Regions from separate parts of the Shewanella sp. GD04112 genome, predicted to be linked through region 2. Evidence: predicted binding sites of a transcription regulator. Region 2 holds the regulator's gene; the other holds the start of a gene.

Region 1 (10,554 bases), 2.6 Mb from region 2:
GGCCAATCGCCGCGGTCCTATGCCCGCGATTTCTGACTACAACATCCGTAAATATGGTTCCTATGAGCAGGCGCTCTATGCCACCACGGCCTACAACACCTATGAAGACAATACTTGGTCGGCGAATTATCGCTATTCACCGAATAATCCTTTAATTGATACCCAGATTGTGATTTCCCATTCGGCGAATGCGCGCCATTGGATCAGGCCGCCAATTGCGTGGGAGAAGATGACTGTCTCCGTCGGCAACTTCGGCCATGAATCTTGGCTGGATTACAAGCGTGACTACATTGACATCAACAACTTAAGTATTGTTGGGGATCATGAGATCACCACAGGGTTGCAGTTCCGTAGCCTCGATAGGGATTCAATGGTCTTTAATAAAAGTTATGAGAAAAATCCTGAGAAAAACTACGGTTGGTACACCCCTTACTATCAGCCCGAAGGACGTCAGGATACCTATGCAGTGTATTTACGCGATGCGATTAGTGTGACGGATGAACTCACCATCACCCCCTCGCTACGGTATGACTTTATCTATAGCATTGGTCGCCCCAACATTGCCCCCGATTACAACGATATCGCGGCAGGGCACGACTACAGTTCGACCCACCATTCGGGCTTTTCACCGCGATTGGGTATCGACTACCAGTTAACTGCTAATACTCGAGTGAATTTCGATTACGCCTACAGTTTACAGGCGCCAGTGGTCGATGAAATCTATGCGGTGCAATACGCCAAGGCGAGCATTACTGGCACGAGTCGAGATATTGATGTTGAGCGTCTGCACGCCTTTAAACTGGGCTTGATGACGCAGCAAACCCATCTTTTTGCCGCCCAAGATACGCTTTCAACCCAAGTGACCCTCTTTGCTAACTTGGGGCGGGATGATATTGCCCAGCGCCGCGGGGCAAAGTCCGACCCAAATCAAGCGATTCAAAGTGGTTACACCAATCTTGACGGCTATGAGATCTACGGTACCGATCTCGAGTCCCAGTACCGTTATCAGGATTTCTTCAGTGACTTAGTCGTTTCTTGGTTACAGGGCGAGCATCGGGGATCGCTCAGAGACAGCCAAGGCGAGGATGAATACCTTGCTAACATTGCGCCGCTGGATATTCGCCTGCGTGTGGGCATGTACATTACCGATGACATTTCAGTCGCTTGGCAAGGTACTTGGTACGATGCGCAGGATAAAGTGCCTCAGGGGGATATCTTTAATGCTGAGTCCCCAAGTGAGAATTACTTCTTACAAAATATATATTTAGCCTACGAGCCTCAAGAAACACTCAAAGGGCTAAGCGTGCGCTTAATGGCAAAAAATCTGACGAACCAGCAAGTGACGCCGTTTCTGTCGGATGGCATCCCTGCGCCGGGGCGAGATATCAGACTCAGTTTAGCTTATGAATTTTAAGGATTAAATGGCAATTTCAAGGATGGGTAAACAGATAACTCATATAAAAAATAGGGTTATCTTGCCTTCCCCCCTGCCGTGAAAAGCCAATTTATGGCATAATCCGCGTTTTATTACGCATGTAGACAGAAAAAATGACTGAAAATGAATTGCTAACTCGCTGTGGCGGCAAATGTGAACTCTGCGCAAGTGACGTCGAACTCTCTATTTATGACTTACCGGCTTCCGATGGTCATGAAAACGAGATCATGATTTGTGAAAATTGCAGCAGCCAAATCGCAGCGCCGGATACCATGGACATGAACCACTGGCGTTGTCTGAACGACAGCATGTGGAGCCAAGTCCCGGCGGTTCAAGTGATGTCATATCGCATGCTGAAACGCCTAAGCAGCGAAAGCTGGGCGCAGGATTTACTGGATATGCTGTATCTGGAAGAAGATTTACGCGCTTGGGGCGATGCCGAAGCGGCTGCCGCGAGCGATGATACACCACCGACCTTAGACAGCAACGGTGCTGTACTGAACGCTGGCGATACCGTTGTTATCATTAAAGATCTCAACGTTAAAGGCACCAGCTTTGTGGCAAAACGCGGCACCGCGGTTCGCAATATCTCGTTGACCAACAATCCAGAGCATATCGAAGGCCGTGTGAATGGCACTCGCATCGTGATCCTGACCTGCTTTGTGAAGAAGTCGTAAGTCACTACCACTAAAGCTTGTTTGAACACTGAACCGCCCAATTTGTATTAATTGGGCGGTTTTTTTATGCAGAATGCAATCTTATCTCTCCACGAAAAGCCTGCGCATATACAAATCGTTTAATTAGGCGATAAAATGTGAGGCATGTGAAGAATCTTTATATAGAGATAAAGCTATGGTAAACGACTCGCAATCACCCGATGCAAAACAACAGTCGACTTCCGCTAAAGATGGATTAGATAACATCCTTGGGCAGTGGCTGGCTCAAGGGGTGACAGAGGATCTAGTGCCAATGGCGGTGTTAGGGCGCATCGCGCGCCTGACTAAATATATGGAAAACGCTATCGCCCTGTGTCACGGCGAATTTGGCTTAGGTCAGGGGGAGTTTGATGTGCTCGCGACCCTCAGACGTTCGGGCGAGCCTTATATGCTATCGCCTTCGCAGCTGTATCAGAGCATGATGTTAAGCTCTGGCGCTATGACCAGTCGCTTAGACCGGCTTGAAAATAAAGGGCTGATTGCCCGTGAGCACAGTAAGGAAGACCGCCGCGCCGTGCATGTGTCGCTCACCACCGAAGGCAAGGCGTTGATTGATGCGGCGCTGCCCAAACATATTCAATGCCAAAGCGCGTTATTGGCTGGGGTGCCTAGCGCCGAGCGCGCAATATTGCAGCAGATTTTAAAGACTTGGCTTGCTCACTTTGAACGTTAATTGACCCAGTTTCTGGGGATGAGAGACAAAGTGTTGTATGGCGTCTTAGGGATAGCATCAGGGAGTGACTATGGTAAAAAAACGCGAAGCGTTTGAAATTGAAGGCAAGCGAGTCATTGCGGGCACGCAAATGGGGATAAAACTTCCCGCCGCTAAACTCTATACCGATACCCAACTCGATATTCACGTGGAAGTGTTCCATGGCCTTAAACCTGGCCCGACACTGTTAGTCTGCGCCGCCATCCATGGCGATGAGCTCAATGGCATTGAGATCTGTCGGCGCTTGCTTGGACGCGTCAATCCTAAGAATTTAGCCGGCACCCTGATTGTGGTGCCTATAGTCAATGTGTTTGGTTTTATTCAACAATCCCGTTATCTCCCCGATAGGCGTGACCTCAATCGTTGTTTCCCCGGCTCGAGCAAAGGTGCGCTGGCGAGCCGTTTAGCCAACCTTTTTGCTACCCAATTATTAGTGCACGCAACCCATGTGATTGATTTACATACGGGTGCTATTCATAGAGATAACTTACCGCAGATCCGCTGCGATACCAGTGATGCAACCATGTTAGCCATGGCCAATGCCTTCGGCGCGCCACTTATCATGCACTCCAAGGCGCGTAGCGTGTCGATGCGTGGCTATGCGAATCAGCAGGGTATTCCCTGTATTTTGTATGAGGCGGGCGAGGCGCTGCGCTTTAGTGAACTGGCGATTAAGTCGGGTCTTAAGGGCGTACTCAATGTGATGCGCAGCCTTGGTATGCTCAAGGGGCGAGTCAGTAACAAGGTCGCCAGCGTGAGTGCAATACGCAGTTATTGGGTTCGCAGTGAGTCCGATGGTTTAGTGAATATGAAGCTTAAACTCGGGCAGCGGGTCAATAAGGGGTATATCATCGCCCATATTGTGAGTCCGCATGGGGGCGATAGCGTAGCCATTCGCGCCCCCACCGATGGCATTATCATTGGGATCAGCAATATACCTGTGACCAACGAAGGTGAGGGCATGTTCCACATTGCGCAGTTCGAGGGGGATGAAATTGAAATCGCCAACGAACAACTCGATGAATTTTTAATGGAATACGCCTGATATTAACTGTGCCATAGCTTTACAGCCAATAGCCCAATGAGGAGTCAAATGAAGACTGTTAACGTCGGTAATAAACAGATTTGCCCGAGTAAAATTCTTTGTATTGGGCGTAATTATGTCGACCATATCCACGAGCTGGGTAATGACATTCCCGAAGATATGGTGGTGTTTTTCAAGCCCAACTCGGCGATTAGCACTGTGCTGCATGCTGAGCATTTAGGCGAAGCGCTGCACTATGAAACTGAGCTGTGTTTTATCTATCAGCAGGGGCGTTTTAGCCATGTTGGGGTCGGGCTGGATCTCACTAAGCGAGAGCTGCAAAGCAAACTGAAAGCCAAGGGATTACCCTGGGAAAAGGCCAAAGCCTTCGATGGCGCGGCGCTCTTTAGTCCCTTTGTTGCTATCGATGATGCCAGCGCGGCATTTGAATTTAGCTTGACGATCGACGGGGCGTTAACCCAAGCGGGCCATATTGAGTTAATGATCTATAACCCGCAGACGATTCTAGAAGAATTACAACGCTTTACTACCTTGGAAGACGGCGACATTGTGATGACAGGCACCCCGAAAGGCGTCGGCATCATTCCACCGAATCGGGTATTTAAGGTGGCCTTAGGCCTAAAGGATGCGCCAAACCAAGCGCCCTTGGTCGAATGTGAATGGCAAAGCCAGTAATGCAATGACGGCGCCCTCTGCATCGGCTCATCAGGCGACTAGTGAGTGGGCAATCAACCCCCTTTGGCAATATTTGCTCGCTTTAGGGGCAGAGCCTGAGCATTTAGCGTCGCTACTTACACAAGCAAGGGCGCTTTCATATCAACCTGGCGAGTGCTTGTTACCCCAAGGCGAGCGTCAACCCTTTGCCTATTTTGTGGTGGATGGCATAGTGCGCGCTTGTCACTATACCCAAGAGGGCAGTGAGCGCTGCAAGGAGTTTTACTTCGAAGGTGAGCTTTGTTTCTTATATCGCAGTTGGTTAAAGCAGGATATTGCGCCCTATCAGCTAGAAACCGTCAGTGCTTGTCGGTTAGTACAAATGCCACTTGCCGTGTTAAACGAGCCATCGATGCAGCGAGTACAACTTGCACTACTCAAACAGCAATTATTGTATAAAGAACAAAAAGAAGCCTTTTTGCTGCTTAACACACCAGAGCAACGTTACTTACATTTACTCGAGCATTTTCCCCTCTGGGTTGAACGTTTAACCCATGCCCAACTGGCTAATTATATTGGCATTACTGCGATTAGCCTGTCGCGGATCCGTAGACGTTTGCAAGATTCAGTATAAACAGCCATCCAATTAACTTAAGTTAATGCGCTTTTTGGTCATCCCCTGCATGCTCCTCGGCTATCAGTCTGAGTCATAGCGGAATGTATTGGCTTATTTCATAGGCCGATATCGAACCCTAAAGGAGCCTATCTTGAGTGCTTTTACCCTGTCGCAACTATTGGTGGCGATTGCCATCGTTTTCGATTTGATCTCGTTTCAATTTAAGTCGCGTGAGCGCATCGTCGCCTGCTTATTCGTCTCGGGAATCTTAATCTCCATCCATTTTTGCTTATTGGCACAATGGACTGCCGCAGGGCTAATGGGGATTGCCAGTGTGCGTTACCTCACCAGTATTTTTACGACGTCTAAAAAGGCCATGTGGGGTTTTAGTGGGGCTGCGGTGCTGATGAGCGGCTTGACCTACAGCGGGCTTGTGAGCGTGATAAGTTGTATTGGAACGCTGTTTCAAACCCGCGCAGCCTTTTGTCAGGCGGATAAAAATCTGCGCTTATTGATGATAGTCGGCACCAGTTTTTGGTTGTGCCACAATATCTTAATTGGCTCGCCTGTGGCGGTATTGATGGAACTGCTGTTTATTGGCAGTAATCTCGTGGGGTATTACCGCCATTATTTTCGTGGACAATTGCACTCGTCCAAAAGGAAGGCTTAGATACCTGCTACGGCCTCCATGTCTAGCTCGATATCGGTACAGCCTTTGGGGCAGAAAATACCTGCTGCCTGCTCGGCTTTAGCTGTCTCCGGCAAGATGACTTTGAGGGTTTGATTACAGCTTGGACATTGCACAGGCTTACCTTTAAATACCCGTTTTATCAAGTTTTTCTGTTCATTAAACGAGTTTGCAGTGGTTTGGTTTAACACAGCAAAAGGGCTGGTCGATGCATTGGTCATTGGCGATAAAATCCTTAAAAGCTCGGCAATATTTTTATGGGATTGATGCATTTTACGGACAGAATTATAGCCCGATTGGGAACGGGAATGAAAAGTCTAAATCATATATATGTCAGCATGGGTTAACTTGCTGAACTTGTGCTGACTAAAAGCAAAAATAAGCGGCTTTGACCTTGTAGGAAGAGCAATTTTTTGATGCTATCAGCAAGGCGGTTTTTATCATAAGAGTGAAACATGCCGCGACTAGGATATTGGGGGAAAAAATGAGTATGTTTGTTAAATTAACGATAGCGGCGACTGTCCTTGTGCTCAGTATTCTTGCCGCGGGCATTTATCGTTTTGATATGACCAATGATGATATCTACATGGTCATGGAAGATGGCCAAGTGCTGCAATACGATGAGGCCATGGCGCAGGCCGATGCTAAGGCAAAAGCCAAAGAGACGGCATTATCTTCCAATGAAGATGCCATCGAATCAGTGGTGCCAAGTGAGGTCAAACCGGTGGCGAACGCCTCCGAGGTGATGCTGAAACTCTTTAGCTTAAATACGGCCAATCCCTTTGAAGTTAAGCTGCCCGATAGCCAACTGCCCGTGGTGTTGACGCACTTTATTAAAATCAAGCAAACGGAATTTGCGCTGGGGGATTATCAACAAGGTGATGAAAAGGGCAGGGTATTGCTAGATTATATGCGGATCACACCGCTTAATTTTGATCCAGCATTAGAACCCGATACCCAAAGCGATGTGCCATTGCAGGATGATCCTAAGCAGCAAACCATGCCCTTTGTGGCGCCTTTTATTGTCAAAAATCAAGGTTCGGGGGTATTTGTGTACCTCGGTTTATTCAGCTTAGATTATGGCCAAAATCGATTACAGCACTTAGGTAGTGTGTTTATTGGCGATCGCATCGAAGTCGATAGTATTGAACCCGTGTATCCCTTTGAAGCCCCATTTAAAGTTGCTATCACCTATCGCGATAGGGCGGCTGGTCAACCTATGGCAGAGGAGCCGAATGTGGCTAAAACCCTTGAAGTCGGTGTGAGTGAGTCGGAAATCAAAGCACTGAATTAGGTTTATATCTGGGCTTATGCTAAGTTAATTTTACCTCAGCTACGGCTGAGGTATTTATTTCACTTAGCGGCTGGGAAAGCTAAGGTTTTGGCATAAAACATAAAATTAAAACAAGGAGCGTGTCATGGAAATGACCAAAGTCACGGGCAAATTTGATGTTAAGCTCAATCCCGAGAATGCCTATGCCACAGGTGTGGGCGGCGTGAACTTGGGCAGAATGACCTTAGATAAAACCTTTTATGGTGAGCTAGAAGCTCGCAGCCAAGGCGAAATGCTCAGTGCTATGACAGCGGTAAAAGGCTCTGCGGGTTACGTGGCGATTGAGCAAGTCGTGGGAAAACTGTGCGGCAGACAGGGCAGTTTTGTGCTGCAACATTTTGGCATTATGACCGATGGTCAAAACCGATTACACCTTGAGGTTGTCCCCCATTCAGGCGCGGGTGAGCTCGTGGGGCTATATGGCACTATGGCGATAAGCATCGAAAATGGACAACATTTTTATGAGTTTAGCTTCTGCATCGAACAGGAAGCCGAAGCCTAAGGCATGATTAACATGACATCGCGCCGATAAAACAAAACCAGCCGAAGCTGGTTTTGTGGTTTTTGCCCGAGTGACTAATATCAAGCGTTGAATTGGCAAGCGCTGAATTAGCAAGGGCTGCATGTCAGGACCATTATGAGGTTTTGACTTTGATTTTATCGACGACCTTTTTCACATCATCGGTATTTTTGGCAATGGTCAGGGCTAATTGACGCTCTGCATCGCTAGCCACTTCACCCTGCAAGGTCACTACGCCATCGGCAACGTCGACATTAATTTGGGTGCCCGATACGTCGGTCGAGAACAACAGACGGGTTTTCACGACTGTTGCAACCTTAGAGTCGGTTAGGGTCTTCACCACCTCACTGGTGCCTTCGTCTTCATTCATCACGGTTAATTTGTTATCGACCCCTTTTACCCCATCTAAGCTTTTGATGAGCTCAGCGGCGAGCGCCTTATCGACACTGCTCTCCACTTGACCGGTTAAGGTGACATGGCCGTTTTTCACGTCGGTCATAATGTCAAAGGAGTTGAGGTTAGTATTGAGCAACAAAGTCGTTTCGGCCTTGCCATCGATCCAAGCATCTTTGGCATCGTCTTTCCAATCCTGTGCGGCGGCCACATTTAAACTGATAGAACCGACAAGTAAGGTGGTTAAAGCTAAAGTTGTCGTGTTTTTCATAATGATATCCTCCGTTGTTATCTCGAAGGAACTAAAGCGTGAATCGTGCCAATATTTTTATCTTACTGATTTTAAATGGGTTAAGTGTTGTTTGCACTTATTTTAGGTGTTTGGCTTAATCGCCAAATCGGCGCTTTTTACCGACAAAATGTAAATATTACCGAGGGTGATTCAGCGATTGGGCTTAAGTGGGATAGGCGTTAAGCTCAAATAGATCGCAGGCAACAAAAACGCGGCTCAGTTGGCCGCGTTATTGGCTGGCATGGCTGCCTTACAGGGCTTGGCTACGCAGGTGTAAGGTATCCAAATGGATTTGTAGCCAGGCAATATCTTCGGCCAATTGGCTGATTAACCTCGGGTGGTTGGCCTTTTTAATTAACTGTTTGAGATGGTTAAGGCGCTGACGCTCAAGCTCACAGAGCACGACGAGGGCATCGGCAAGTTGTTGTTTGATAAGTAAAGCATCGACATCGGCATAGGGCCGAGTCTGCGACGGCGGCACCGAGTTCGGGCTCATTTGTTGTAATGATTGGGCGAGCAATTGCTTAAATCGCGCCAGCATCCCTTGATACGTCTTGATTTGGGCGATAAAAATGCGTTTTAGGCTGTAGTCATCGACAGTGGTATTGGCCCGAGTATAAAAATCCACGCCGGTTTGCGTTAGCTCGATTAACTCATTAACCAGCTTAATATCGGCGCTCAGCTCGGTCTGATGTTGCGCAACATTAGACGTCATAACGACCTCCTGTGGTAGTTTGGGCAGCTCCGCCGACACGGATTGCCCAAGTTTTTTATGGAAATATCAGCTTCATTCAGCTGCTATGCATATTTCGTTCACTTTTTAATGATAAGTTAATGACTTGATTTAACTGATCATATTTATCCATTGTCGCTAGTGGGCTGCTTATTATCGGCAACTCTTACCGTTGAGATTGTTAAAATTTCACGGCTGGCATACAGTGGTGCTTCATTCACAGGGAGTGGCACAAGATGATCCGACCAACGCTTTTCTATCATCTACAGGACTTCGAGACCGAGCAGGCATTAGTGCAGCTCGAGGGCGCGCAGACCTACAACAAGCTACGCAGTACCGATGATTTATCTTGGATTAGTCAGCTGGAGGCCAATCGTATCGATGTGGCGATCATTGAGCTGCCCCGTCTAAGCCGTGAAGATTACTTAGCCTTACTCGAGTCGAGCGCCATTGCGGATGTGGAGTTTATTTTCCTCTCCGACGGCCTGCCGAATCCTCACCTCGATAAACTCTTGTCCAAATACGCAGGCTACCATTTCCGTAAGCCCATCGATATGTCGTTGCTGTGCGAAACCTTAGCGGATTTTGCCCTGCATCTGGTTGCCAATACCTCGACACGCATTCGTCCGTTTGCCAGCGAATTGGACCAATATGGTCTGCTGGTGGGCTCCTCATTACCTATGCACCGCTTGTATCGCACTATCCGCCGCGTGTCGGCCGCCGAGAGTAATGTGTTGATTATCGGTGAGAGTGGCGCGGGTAAAGAACTGGTCGCTAATACCATTCACTTAGCCAGTCCGCGGGTGAATAAGCCCTATATTGCGATTAACTGCGGCGCCTTGAGCCCAGAATTGGTCGATAGTGAACTCTTCGGCCATGTAAAAGGCTCTTTCACTGGCGCGAATCGCGATCATCAAGGGGTATTTGAGCAGGCCGAAGGCGGCACCTTATTTCTCGATGAAGTCACCGAAATGCCCCTAGAGCATCAAGTTAAGCTGTTAAGAGTGCTCGAAAATAATGAATATCGTCCCGTCGGCAGCCCTAAGGTGCTCAAGGCAAATGTGCGTATTGTGGCGGCGACAAACCGCGATCCTTTAGTGGCGATTGAGCAAGGACAACTGCGGGAAGATTTGTACTTTCGCTTAGCGCATTTCCCCATTCAAGTGCCGCCATTGCGGGAGCGTGGGGAAGATATTGTCGGACTTGCGAAGCATTTTCTGGCCTATCGCAATGCGGCAGAAAAACAGAGTAAAGTGTTCTCGCCCTCAAGTTTAGAGGCGATTGCGGCCCACGCTTGGCCGGGGAATGTGCGCGAGTTAAAGCATGCTATCGAGCGCGCTTATATTCTGGCGGACCATGAGATTACCCCTGAGCATTTACAGCTTACGCCCAGTTTGGATAAAGAGGCGACTGCAGA
Region 2 (10,554 bases):
TAGAAAATAATGTTATTATCGATGCCATCAGCCCTGGTGAACCCATACAGACATTGTCCACCAGTTTTTTAGAACTCGATCTCAACACTATGATAATGACCTCTGACCGCATCATTTACGTCACAGGGAAAGATTTTAATATTCAAGGGCAAGGCCTTTATGCCGACCTTAACGCGCAGGAAGTGCAATTGACCAGTCAGGTAGTAGGAACCTATGAAGCAAAATAACATATTACTTGCCGGCCTAATGCTAATCACCAGCATGAGCGCCTTCGCCAAGGTCGGTGACTTACAGCAAGAAGTGAAAATTAAAGCCGTTAGCCAAACTGCGGACATTAAAAACAACCAGATCATTTTCTTCGGTCCGGTTGAAGTCACCCAAGGCTCGATTAAAATCCATGCGGATCAACTACGTGCATTTTCTGCCGAAGGGGAAAACAGCAAGATTTTAGTGGCAACGGGGAATCCTGCGACTTACAGCCAAATTCTCGACGATGGACGCCCAGCTTCGGCGAGCGCCAAAGAAATTCGCTACGAAATGGCGACCCGCACCCTGACCTTAACAGGCTCAGCGACCCTAGACCAAGCGGGTAGCCAAGTGACGGGTAACCTTATCCGTTACGATATTATTCAGCAGAAACTAATCGCTGAGAGCACGGGTAGCGGCGATGATCGCGTGATTACCATTATTCAACCTGACAACTATCAGGAAGAGCTCAAGAATCAGCCAGCGGACAAACCTGTGAAAAAACAGGATTCTAAATGACCCAAATCACCTTAAAAGCACAGAATCTCGCTAAGAGTTATAAGAGTCGTCAGGTTGTGAAAGATGTCAGTCTGACGGTCAAAACGGGTCAAGTCGTCGGCCTACTCGGCCCAAACGGCGCAGGTAAAACCACCACCTTTTACATGGTCGTGGGCTTAGTCAAAAGTGATAAAGGCCATATCTTTATCGACGATGATGATTTAACTGCCGATCCTATGCACCTGCGCGCCCGCAAAGGCATTGGTTACCTGCCACAGGAAGCCAGTATCTTTCGCAAGCTGACCGTGCACGACAATATCATGGCGGTACTGCAAACCCGTAAAGAGCTCAATCGCGATCAACGCGAAGAAGAGCTGGAACATCTGCTCGAAGAGTTCCATATCACCCATATTCGCGATAGCCAAGGCATGTCGTTATCGGGCGGTGAACGTCGCCGCGTCGAAATTGCCCGCGCCTTAGCGGCCAATCCTAAGTTTATTCTGCTCGATGAACCCTTCGCCGGTGTCGACCCGATTTCGGTTATCGATATCAAGAAAATCATCGAACAACTCAAGAGCCGAGGCCTTGGGGTACTGATCACAGACCACAATGTGCGCGAAACCTTAGACGTCTGTGAACATGCTTACATTGTCAGTCACGGAAACCTGATTGCCGAAGGAACTCCCGCAGAGATCTTAGACAATCAGCAAGTTAGGGCTGTGTACTTAGGTGAACAATTCAGGCTATAGTTACTTAAACAGAGCCAATTAGCCTTGAATTTTGGCTTATCAGCACCATCAATATGATAACAAGCGGCCTAAATTCAAAATAATAACGTAGGGATCAGCGGTAACATGAAAGCGTCACTCCAGCTCAAACTGGGTCAACAGTTAACCATGACGCCACAACTTCAACAGGCCATTCGTCTGTTGCAATTGTCGTCATTGGAACTGCAGCAAGAGATCCAGCAAGCCTTAGACTCTAATCCTCTTCTCGAGCTGGAAGAGGAGCAATTCGACGCGCCTACCGAACGTAAGCAAGATATCGCCGATACCGACTTTAGCGAAACGACAGCTCAGCCACAGGAACAAGACAATTCCACCGTAGACATTGCCGAGTCGCTGACCAAAGAATCCCTGCCCGAAGAACTCCCCATGGACACCACTTGGGATGAAGTCTTTACCGCATCACCAAACTCAGGTGCTGGCGCCAGCCGTGAAGATGACATGCCCTTCCAAGGGGAAACCAGTGAAGGCCTGTACGAACATTTAGAATGGCAGAAAAACCTCACGCCCTTCTCTGAAACCGATTTAGCCATCGCCACCGCGATTATTGATGCCATCGACGATCAGGGTTATCTCACTCAAAGTACTGAAGATATCCTCGAGGCCATGGGCAATCCAGAGATAGAACTGGATGAAGTCGAAGCCGTACTCAAGCGCATTCAACACTTCGATCCCGTTGGTGTCGCCGCAAGGGATTTAAGCGAATGTCTGCTTATCCAACTCTCCCACTTTGCGCCGGATACTCCACACCTCGAAAACGCCCGCATGTTGATCAAAGATCATTTAGATCTGATCGCCGCCCGCGACTTTAGATTGTTAATGCGTAAGACCAAGCTTAAGGAAGATGATCTGCGCGATAGCATTGCCCTCATCCAAACCTTAAACCCTCGCCCCGGCTTACTCATCACCCCTGTTGATGAAGAATATGTCATCCCCGATGTGTCGGTATCGAAGAAAAATGGCCGCTGGGTGGTCGAGTTAAACCCGGACTGCATGCCAAAAATCAATGTTAATCAACAATATGCAGCCATGGCACGCAGCACTAAAAGCCAAGCCGATAGCCAATTTATCCGCGGGCATCTGCAAGAAGCCAAGTGGTTTATCAAAAGCCTTGAAAGCCGTAACGAAACACTGCTCAAGGTGGCAAACTGCATAGTGCAATATCAACAGGGCTTCTTCGAATACGGTGAAGAAGCCATGAAACCTATGGTCCTAAACGATATCGCCGAGGCGGTAGAGATGCATGAGTCCACCATTTCACGGGTGACCACACAAAAATACATGCATACCCCAAAGGGACTTTTTGAACTAAAATATTTCTTCTCAAGCCACGTCGGGACTGATGATGGCGGTGAGTGCTCATCCACGGCAATCAGAGCCTTCATTAAGAAACTGGTTGCAGCGGAAAACCAGAAAAAACCATTAAGCGACAGCAAGATGGCACAACTTCTGGCAGAACAGGGAATTAACGTTGCGCGCAGAACCATTGCGAAGTACCGAGAGGCGATGCTTATTCCCCCTTCCAATCAGCGTAAAAGTTTATAGCCTAAAGTGGAAATCGGAGGACGTTTATATGCAAATAAACCTGAGTGGACACCATATCGAGATTACTGAATCGTTACGGGCTTATGTTGAGGAAAAGTTTTCAAAACTTGAACGTCATTTCGAACAGATCAATAATGTGCACGTTGTGCTCAATGTTGAGAAAATGCAACAAATTGCCGAAGCGAGAATAAACCTCACCGGTGGTGAAGTCTTCGCGACTTCAGAGCATGCAGATATGTATGCTGCCATAGACGTCCTGATCGACAAGCTTGATCGTCAGGTTATTAAACACAAAGAGAAGTTAACAAAACACTAGCAATGGAACTTCGTACCATACTGCGGCCGGAATGCACGACCTGCGCCACTCCGGGCAGTAAGAAAAAGGTACTGGAACTTATCAGCGACTTAGCCGCTGCCCAGTACCCCACCCTCTCATCTCAAGAGATCTTCGAAAGCCTAGTGGCGCGCGAAAAGATGGGGAGCACAGGTATAGGTAACGGCATCGCCATTCCACATGGTCGATTAACCGATATAACACAACCCATAGCCATATTGGTGAAATGTGAGGAGCCGATAGCCTTTGATGCTATCGATAAACAACCTGTCGACATTTTATTTGCGCTGCTAGTGCCTGCTGACCAATGTCAACAGCACTTAAGCACTTTGTCCTGCATGGCTGAAAAGCTCAGCGACAAGCAAATATTGAAGCAATTGCGCAAGACGCATGATGAAACGGAACTCTATCAGGTAATCACTGGATGAAACTGGTCATAGTGTCAGGGCGCTCAGGCTCAGGCAAATCGGTCGCACTAAGAGTGCTGGAAGATCTCGGCTACTATTGTGTCGATAATCTTCCTTTGCCGCTGATTGGCAGCTTACTCGAACAGCTCAAGGGCAGTAACGATCTCGTCGCCATCAGCGTCGACGTGCGTAACCTGCCGGAGCAAGACAAGGTACTCGTCAAACAGCTTGCTAGCCTGCCAGAGGGCACTGAACTTACCAGCTTCTTCTTAAACTCCAGCGATAAAGTACTGCTAAAGCGCTACAGCGAGACTCGGCGCTTACATCCCTTATCTAAGAGCCGAGTATCACTGCAGGAAGCCATTAAGCTTGAAGGCAAGTTGCTCGAGCCCCTGTCACAGCAGATGGATCACTACATAGATACCTCGAATCTGAATATCTATGAACTCAGCGACCAAGTACGGCAAATCCTGCTTGGCAGTGTCGATAAGGAACTGGTGATCAACTTCGAGTCTTTCGGTTTTAAGCATGGTATGCCAACCGAAGCCGACTTTATGTTTGATGTGCGCTTTTTACCCAACCCCCACTGGGAACCCGAGTTGCGCCCCCTCACAGGTTTAGATGAACCTGTGGCAGAGTTTTTAAATCGCCAGCCACTGGTCAATAAGTTCATCTGGCAAATCGAGAATTTACTCGAGACTTGGTTACCCCACTTAGAGCGTAATAACCGCAGCTATCTGACCATCGCCATCGGCTGTACTGGTGGTCAACACAGATCGGTTTACGTGGCCGAACAACTGGCTAAACGCTTTAGCAACGGCAAACACAAAGTGAATGCCCGACACCGAGAGTTAAGTCATGCCAAAGCTTGAGCGCCAAGTCACCATCTGCAATAAGCTTGGTTTACATGCCCGCGCCGCCACTAAGCTCGTGGTGCTTGCGTCTGAGTTTGATGCCAGCATTACTCTGATCCAAGGTGAAAAACAGGCCTCTGCCGCCAGTGTTTTAGGGTTACTTATGCTAGAAACAGGCATGGGTAAAACCATTACCCTGATTGCCGAAGGCCCAGATGCCGAGCCTGCGCTCAATGCCATTTGCGCGCTTATCGACGCTAAGTTCGACGAAGCCTGCTAATAGCCCCGACATCTCACCTCGATGCTCCCTGCCGTTATTCAGTACCCTGTTTGGTTTTGATTTCAGCACCTTATACCAGTAAAACACATTTGTGACTCGACGCCCTCCCGTGCGCTCAATTACAATATACTGCTGCGCTTTGGCTTAGTCCTCAACAGCCAAACGCCACCCATCCACCGTCACCACCTTGGAGGAAACATGCCTGTAGAAGCCTCAGACAGCTTACAAGTCGAACAACGTCTCGACCAACTGAGCCATGCCCTCAATAGCGGTATGTTTGTGCATGTCAGGCAAATGCTGCAAAACATGGCGGCGTCGGATATCGCATTGATTTTAGAGTCCTCGCCCCCTAAGGCGCGGCAAGTGTTGTGGCAACTTATCGATCAAGATCAGCTTGGGGATATTCTCGATGAACTCAGTGAAGAGTTAAAAGATCCGCTGATCCGCGCCATGAGTCCAGAGCGGGTCGCCAAGGCCACCGCCAGTATGGATACGGACGATCTCGCTTATATCCTGCGAAGCTTGCCGGATACCGTCTATAAGCAAGTATTGCAGTCAATGAGTCTGCAAAACCGCCAACGGGTGGAGCAGGCACTCTCATACCCCGACGAAACCGCGGGCAGCCTAATGAACACAGATACTGTGACCTTAAGGCCCGATGTGAATATCGATGTGGTACTGCGTTATTTGCGCCAACGGGGCAATCTGCCCGATACCACAGACACCTTATACGTGGTGGATAAGCACGATCGCGTACTTGGCGGGGTCAAACTTGCGGATCTGCTCACCTGCGATCCCAATACTCATATCAGCAGTATTATCGATACCGATATCGAGAGCATTCCCGTGGGCATGTCCGACAGTGAAGTCGCGCAGCTGTTCGAGCGCCATGACTGGGTATCCGCCCCCGTGGTCGATAGTGAGGGCAAGTTACTCGGGCGTATCACCATCGATGACGTGGTGGATGTTATCCGTGAAGACGCCGAGCACTCCATGATGGGGATGGCGGGGATGGACGACGATGAAGATACCTTCGCCCCTGTAGTGAAGAGCACTTTCCGCCGCTCACTCTGGCTGACAATTAACCTGTTTGCCGCCCTGTTAGCAGCCTCTGTCAGCAATATGTTTGAAGGCACAATCGAACAATTCGCCACGATTGCGATTTTAATGACAATTGTCCCTAGCATGGGCGGGGTCGCGGGTAATCAAACCTTAGCTCTGGTGATCCGTGGGATTGCTTTGGGTCATATTGGCCAGAGTAACGCCCGCTGGCTGATTGGCAAAGAACTCGCCATTGGCTTTTTGAACGGCCTCATGTGGTCGATTTTGGTGTTTATCGCGGTATTAGTTTGGAAAGATGATATGGCGCTTGCCAGCCTGATTGGCGGCGCAATGCTCATCAATATGACGGTCGCAGGACTGGCTGGCGCCAGTATTCCGCTGATCTTAAAGCGCTTAAAAGTGGATCCTGCGTTAGCGGGCGGCATGGTGCTCACCACAGTCACCGATGTGATTGGTCTGTTTGCCTTCCTAGGATTAGCGACCCTGTATTTAATGCACTAGTACTCAACCTGCTAAAACGAACAACAAAAATGGCGCCATAGGGCGCCATTTTAATGAGTCGATTAGCACTATTTTTTGGGCGGCTGAAAACCATAACCCGATAGAATAGCCTGTCCCTCAGGAGACAAAATAAACTCGGCTAAAGGTGCGGCCGCACTATTGGCATCCTTTAACACCAATAGGCCATAGTCGGCACCGACCGCTAGCTCAGGCGGTAAATCGACAATCTTGAGGCTCGGCACTTCTTTTTGTGCCAGCACCGCATTGGTGCAATAGGTTAAGAACACGTCCGCCTGCTTATTTTCCATCACCCAAGCATAGGGATTACGATCTTTGGGCGGTTTAGCACTTTCAGGCCCACCCGTTAGCTGCAAGGCTTTGGTTTCTAATGTGGTTTTTGCATTGGCTTTTAAGCCTTCGGCTTTCGCAAACACTACCCAAGCATAATCCCCCGCGGGATCGGCTTTTGGCGTCGACGTCCCGAGCTTAGTTTGCGGCGCGAGCAGGGTATCTAATAAGTTCGCATTGGTGAGTGGTACATCCGCCTGGGCAATGGCGCAGAGCTGGTTACGGGCAAACATTTGCACCTCTTGACCCACTCCCGCATCGACTAAGGCCTGTGGGTGTTTCATATTCGCCGAGGCGAAGATATCGACTCGCTCACCCTCTTGGATCCGCTTGAGTAATAAGCCCGAAGGCGCATATTGCGCCGCGACTTTGGCGTCGGATTTCGCTTGATAAGCGGCAATAATATCGTTCATCGCCGCCTTTAAACTGCCAGCGGCCCTGAGTTCAATTGGTGCAGTCGCCTCAGTGCTCATCGGTGCGCCTTGTGCCATTCCCGCCATCAATGTCGCCCCTAAACTGATTGCGAACACTAAACCTTGTTTTGCCATGCTGTACTCTCCATTCACACAGAAATGTCCTAGTGCATACATGACGGCAAAACCTTTAGCGGATCAAGTATTACCGCTGCCGGATAAATGCAAATCGGGACGATTGTGGCCAAGATCACTTAAGTCTTTTAGGTGACTGGACAAATTGTCCACTATGGCAAATTGTTGCCTAATACAAAGAGTCAGCGAGTGCTGATAGTAAAAAGTCGCCCGTAGGCGACTCTTATTTTATGGAAATTATTGCCCCGTTGGGGTTAACACAATTTCCACTCGACGGTTTTGGGCGCGACCTGCGGCATTCGCATTCGATGCGATAGGACTCGCCTTACCCATGCCCTTAGATTTAACCCGAGCAGAAGCGACGCCCTTGCTCATCAGGTAGTTGCCCACTTCGCTGGCACGCACTTGTGATAAACGTAGGTTGTAAGCATCTGAACCGCTGCTGTCGGTGTAACCTAATACGTTCAGTTGAGTCTTGCTGTATTCCTTGGCCACCAGCGCGACTGAGTTCAATACGCGCTTAGCGCCATCGCTCAGCTCAGTTTGGTCGACACCAAAAGTCACTTCGTTTGGCATGTTGAGAATAATATTGTCACCGTCGCGGGTTACACTCACACCTGTCGACGCCAACTGTTGGCGCAGTTTGGTTTCTTGCACATCCATGTAATAACCAATACCACCACCGACGGCGGCGCCAGAGGCTGCACCAATTAAAGCACCTTTACCGCGGTCACTCTTACTTGATGACGCAACCCCAACGGCTGCACCGGCAACCGCACCAATTAAAGCGCCAGTCGTCGCTTTCGCCGTTTGTTGTTCGTTGGTATAGGGATTGACAGTCGAGCAACCCGAGGCAATCAGGGCACTGGTAACCACGACAATCGCCAGCTTTGACGCTGGCAGAGATTTAATCAGAGAAGGCTTCATCATTTATGACCTCATAACATGATTGATGATGGTTTTTACCCGCCAAAAGGCAAAGGACGTGGCAAGTCGCCAAAAGACACCATAAAAACCGCAGTATATAAATATTCTCTGTTGAGACAATCTTTAATCGCTTTATCGCTCAGTTTATGACTGATTTAATCGAAAACAACACTAAATGGAAACATCTCAAGATCATCTGCACAACATTTAGAGTAAAAGCACTGAAATAGTGCAAGCTGCACCGTTTCTGACATAACTCAAAAAAGCCACCGTTTGAAACATTTTACTAAGATTTTGATTTTAAATATAAATACAAATTTTAAAAAATTGGCACGGATCTTACATACTAATAAATAGGTAGAAGAGCAGAGGCGCTCAAGCGACTCACTCAACACCTTAAGTAAGCTGTTTGACATCGATGGACGTTAATCTAAGTGCCCGTTGTGAGGCATGGTAATCGAAGCACAATCCCAAAGCGGATTGAGGAGGAAGAGATGAAACATCTGATGAAACTTATTAGTCATTGTCGCCACGAATGGTTGTCCCTGCGCCACCTAGGACATAGCCAGTGGGATATAGAGCAGCGTCACTAATCAGCAAGGAAAACACCGAAAGAACCAGCAAGTAGACAGATCATAGAGTAAGAGGGATAGCCCATGGGAATCGCCAATCATAGTCTTAAACCTAATGTTATTTTTGAAGTGAAAGTTAAAGGCAGATTACTCTCTGATGTCGCACGACAGTACGGTATTTCGGCTAAAGCGGTTTACCAATGGGTAAGGGAAAGCGAGCAACAGCCGCAGCAAAGGGAATGCGCGTTAATGACTGAAATAGCGCAATTGCAGAAACGCATTAAACAGCTAAACAGTGAATTACGCACTATAGGTTGAGGTGACCTCGCCAGTGCCCTTATCGACAAGGCCGGACCCCATTGCATATTGCCCTGTAGGTCTAACGCGATATGAAAGTTGTGCTAAAAACAATAATAACAGCGCCCTTTTACGTCCGGCCTTGTCATCCAATTAATTGAATTAGATATAAATAACAGTTTAGACAGGGTCGGATGGGTATCTATTATCGCTCCCCAACGACCTAAGATATAAATCGTACAAATAACAATAATAACTGTGCTGTTTACTATCCGGCTCTGTCAACTTAATGCTCAAAATGTATGCAATAGCAACAAAGGAAAGGTTTTGACAAGGCTTTAGAGGGAGTTATCTCCCCCAAAGATCAAATATGTGAATTGTGCTCCCCCAAGTCACGAACATATTACCCTCTTGGGTCTTGTCCTTTTATTCACGGATCAATGACGATCCAGCGCTAGGCTAGGATAGCGCGCCACGGATGGCTGTGTTGCTTGCAACACCTAAGGTTTCGGCAAGGCTCGAGGGAGTTATCTCCCCCAAAGATTAAATATGTCGATTGTACTCTCCGACCAATCCAACATATTTTCTCCCTTTGGTCTTGTCCTTTTATTAAGTGGTCAATGGAAAGGAAGGGGTATTTGCCCATGCCAAGGACGGCAATGTGAGATATTCAAAATCAACAGGTTAATAATATTCTCCAATAAAAAAGACGCCTATCTGGCGTCTTTTTTATTGGGATGTCAGCTAATAGTTTTCGTTAGCCTCTTGAAGTCGCAGCTTACGCTCCTGCGCCTCATCATAGGCGGCTTGGATTTCATCCAATACAGAATTGACATCGGCATCGACTAATACTTCGGTAAATTTACCCGTGAGCGGCGTATCCGCTTTTAATTGTCCCGCCTCAAACAGCGCCCACATTTCTTTAGCATATTGAGTCTTGAGTAGATCGGGAGCGTACTGGCCGTAATATTGCGTCATGTTATTAACATCACGCTCCAGCATCCATTTCGCATGGTTGTTGGCTGCGGCATCGACGGCCTGAGGTAAATCGATAATCACCGGGCCATTAGCATCCACTAGGACGTTAAATTCGGATAAGTCGCCATGGACTAAACCAGCGCAAAGCATACGTTTAACATAGGTCATCACTAACCCATGGTCGTGGATGGCTTGCTCGGCACTAAAGCTCACATCATTCAAACGGGGCGCGACATGGCCTTCGCTGTCGGTGACGAGTTCCATCAACAATACGCCATCGAAACAGCCGAAGGGCGTAGGCACTCTGACCCCCGCATCGGCTAAACGAAACAACGCATCGACCTCGGCGCTCTGCCAAGCCTCTTCCATCTG

Evidence for each region. The regulator sigma-54, encoded in region 2, starts transcription at its own class of promoters, with help from an activator protein. The targets are predictions, from matches to a motif close to GTTGGCACGNNNNTNGNNT.
Region 1: the regulator sigma-54 is predicted to act here: its motif matches at 8,418-8,436, upstream of N7386_RS14910 (BON domain-containing protein).

The regions. Positions count from the first base shown of each region.
Region 1 covers NZ_JAOEAL010000001.1:3,363,540-3,374,093, reverse strand. The annotation lists gene N7386_RS14960 (TonB-dependent receptor) at 1-1,414, shown strand, start outside; gene N7386_RS14955 (alkylphosphonate utilization protein) at 1,549-2,112, shown strand; gene N7386_RS14950 (MarR family transcriptional regulator) at 2,288-2,824, shown strand; gene N7386_RS14945 (succinylglutamate desuccinylase/aspartoacylase family protein) at 2,895-3,908, shown strand; gene N7386_RS14940 (fumarylacetoacetate hydrolase family protein) at 3,957-4,583, shown strand; gene N7386_RS14935 (Crp/Fnr family transcriptional regulator) at 4,588-5,196, shown strand; gene N7386_RS14930 (YgjV family protein) at 5,330-5,848, shown strand; gene N7386_RS14925 (hypothetical protein) at 5,845-6,087, opposite strand; gene N7386_RS14920 (hypothetical protein) at 6,351-7,160, shown strand; gene N7386_RS14915 (DUF3224 domain-containing protein) at 7,285-7,701, shown strand; gene N7386_RS14910 (BON domain-containing protein) at 7,835-8,383, opposite strand; gene N7386_RS14905 (hypothetical protein) at 8,655-9,119, opposite strand; gene N7386_RS14900 (sigma-54 dependent transcriptional regulator) at 9,374-10,554, shown strand, end outside.
Region 2 covers NZ_JAOEAL010000001.1:777,266-787,819, reverse strand. The annotation lists gene lptC (LPS export ABC transporter periplasmic protein LptC) at 1-227, shown strand, start outside; gene lptA (lipopolysaccharide transport periplasmic protein LptA) at 214-765, shown strand; gene lptB (LPS export ABC transporter ATP-binding protein) at 762-1,493, shown strand; gene N7386_RS03455 (RNA polymerase factor sigma-54) at 1,599-3,074, shown strand; gene hpf (ribosome hibernation promoting factor) at 3,103-3,390, shown strand; gene ptsN (PTS IIA-like nitrogen regulatory protein PtsN) at 3,393-3,836, shown strand; gene rapZ (RNase adapter RapZ) at 3,833-4,687, shown strand; gene N7386_RS03435 (HPr family phosphocarrier protein) at 4,674-4,949, shown strand; gene mgtE (magnesium transporter) at 5,148-6,512, shown strand; gene N7386_RS03425 (molybdate ABC transporter substrate-binding protein) at 6,581-7,408, opposite strand; gene N7386_RS03420 (OmpA family protein) at 7,646-8,338, opposite strand; gene N7386_RS03415 (transposase) at 8,992-9,225, shown strand; gene N7386_RS03410 (PA4780 family RIO1-like protein kinase) at 9,949-10,554, opposite strand, start outside.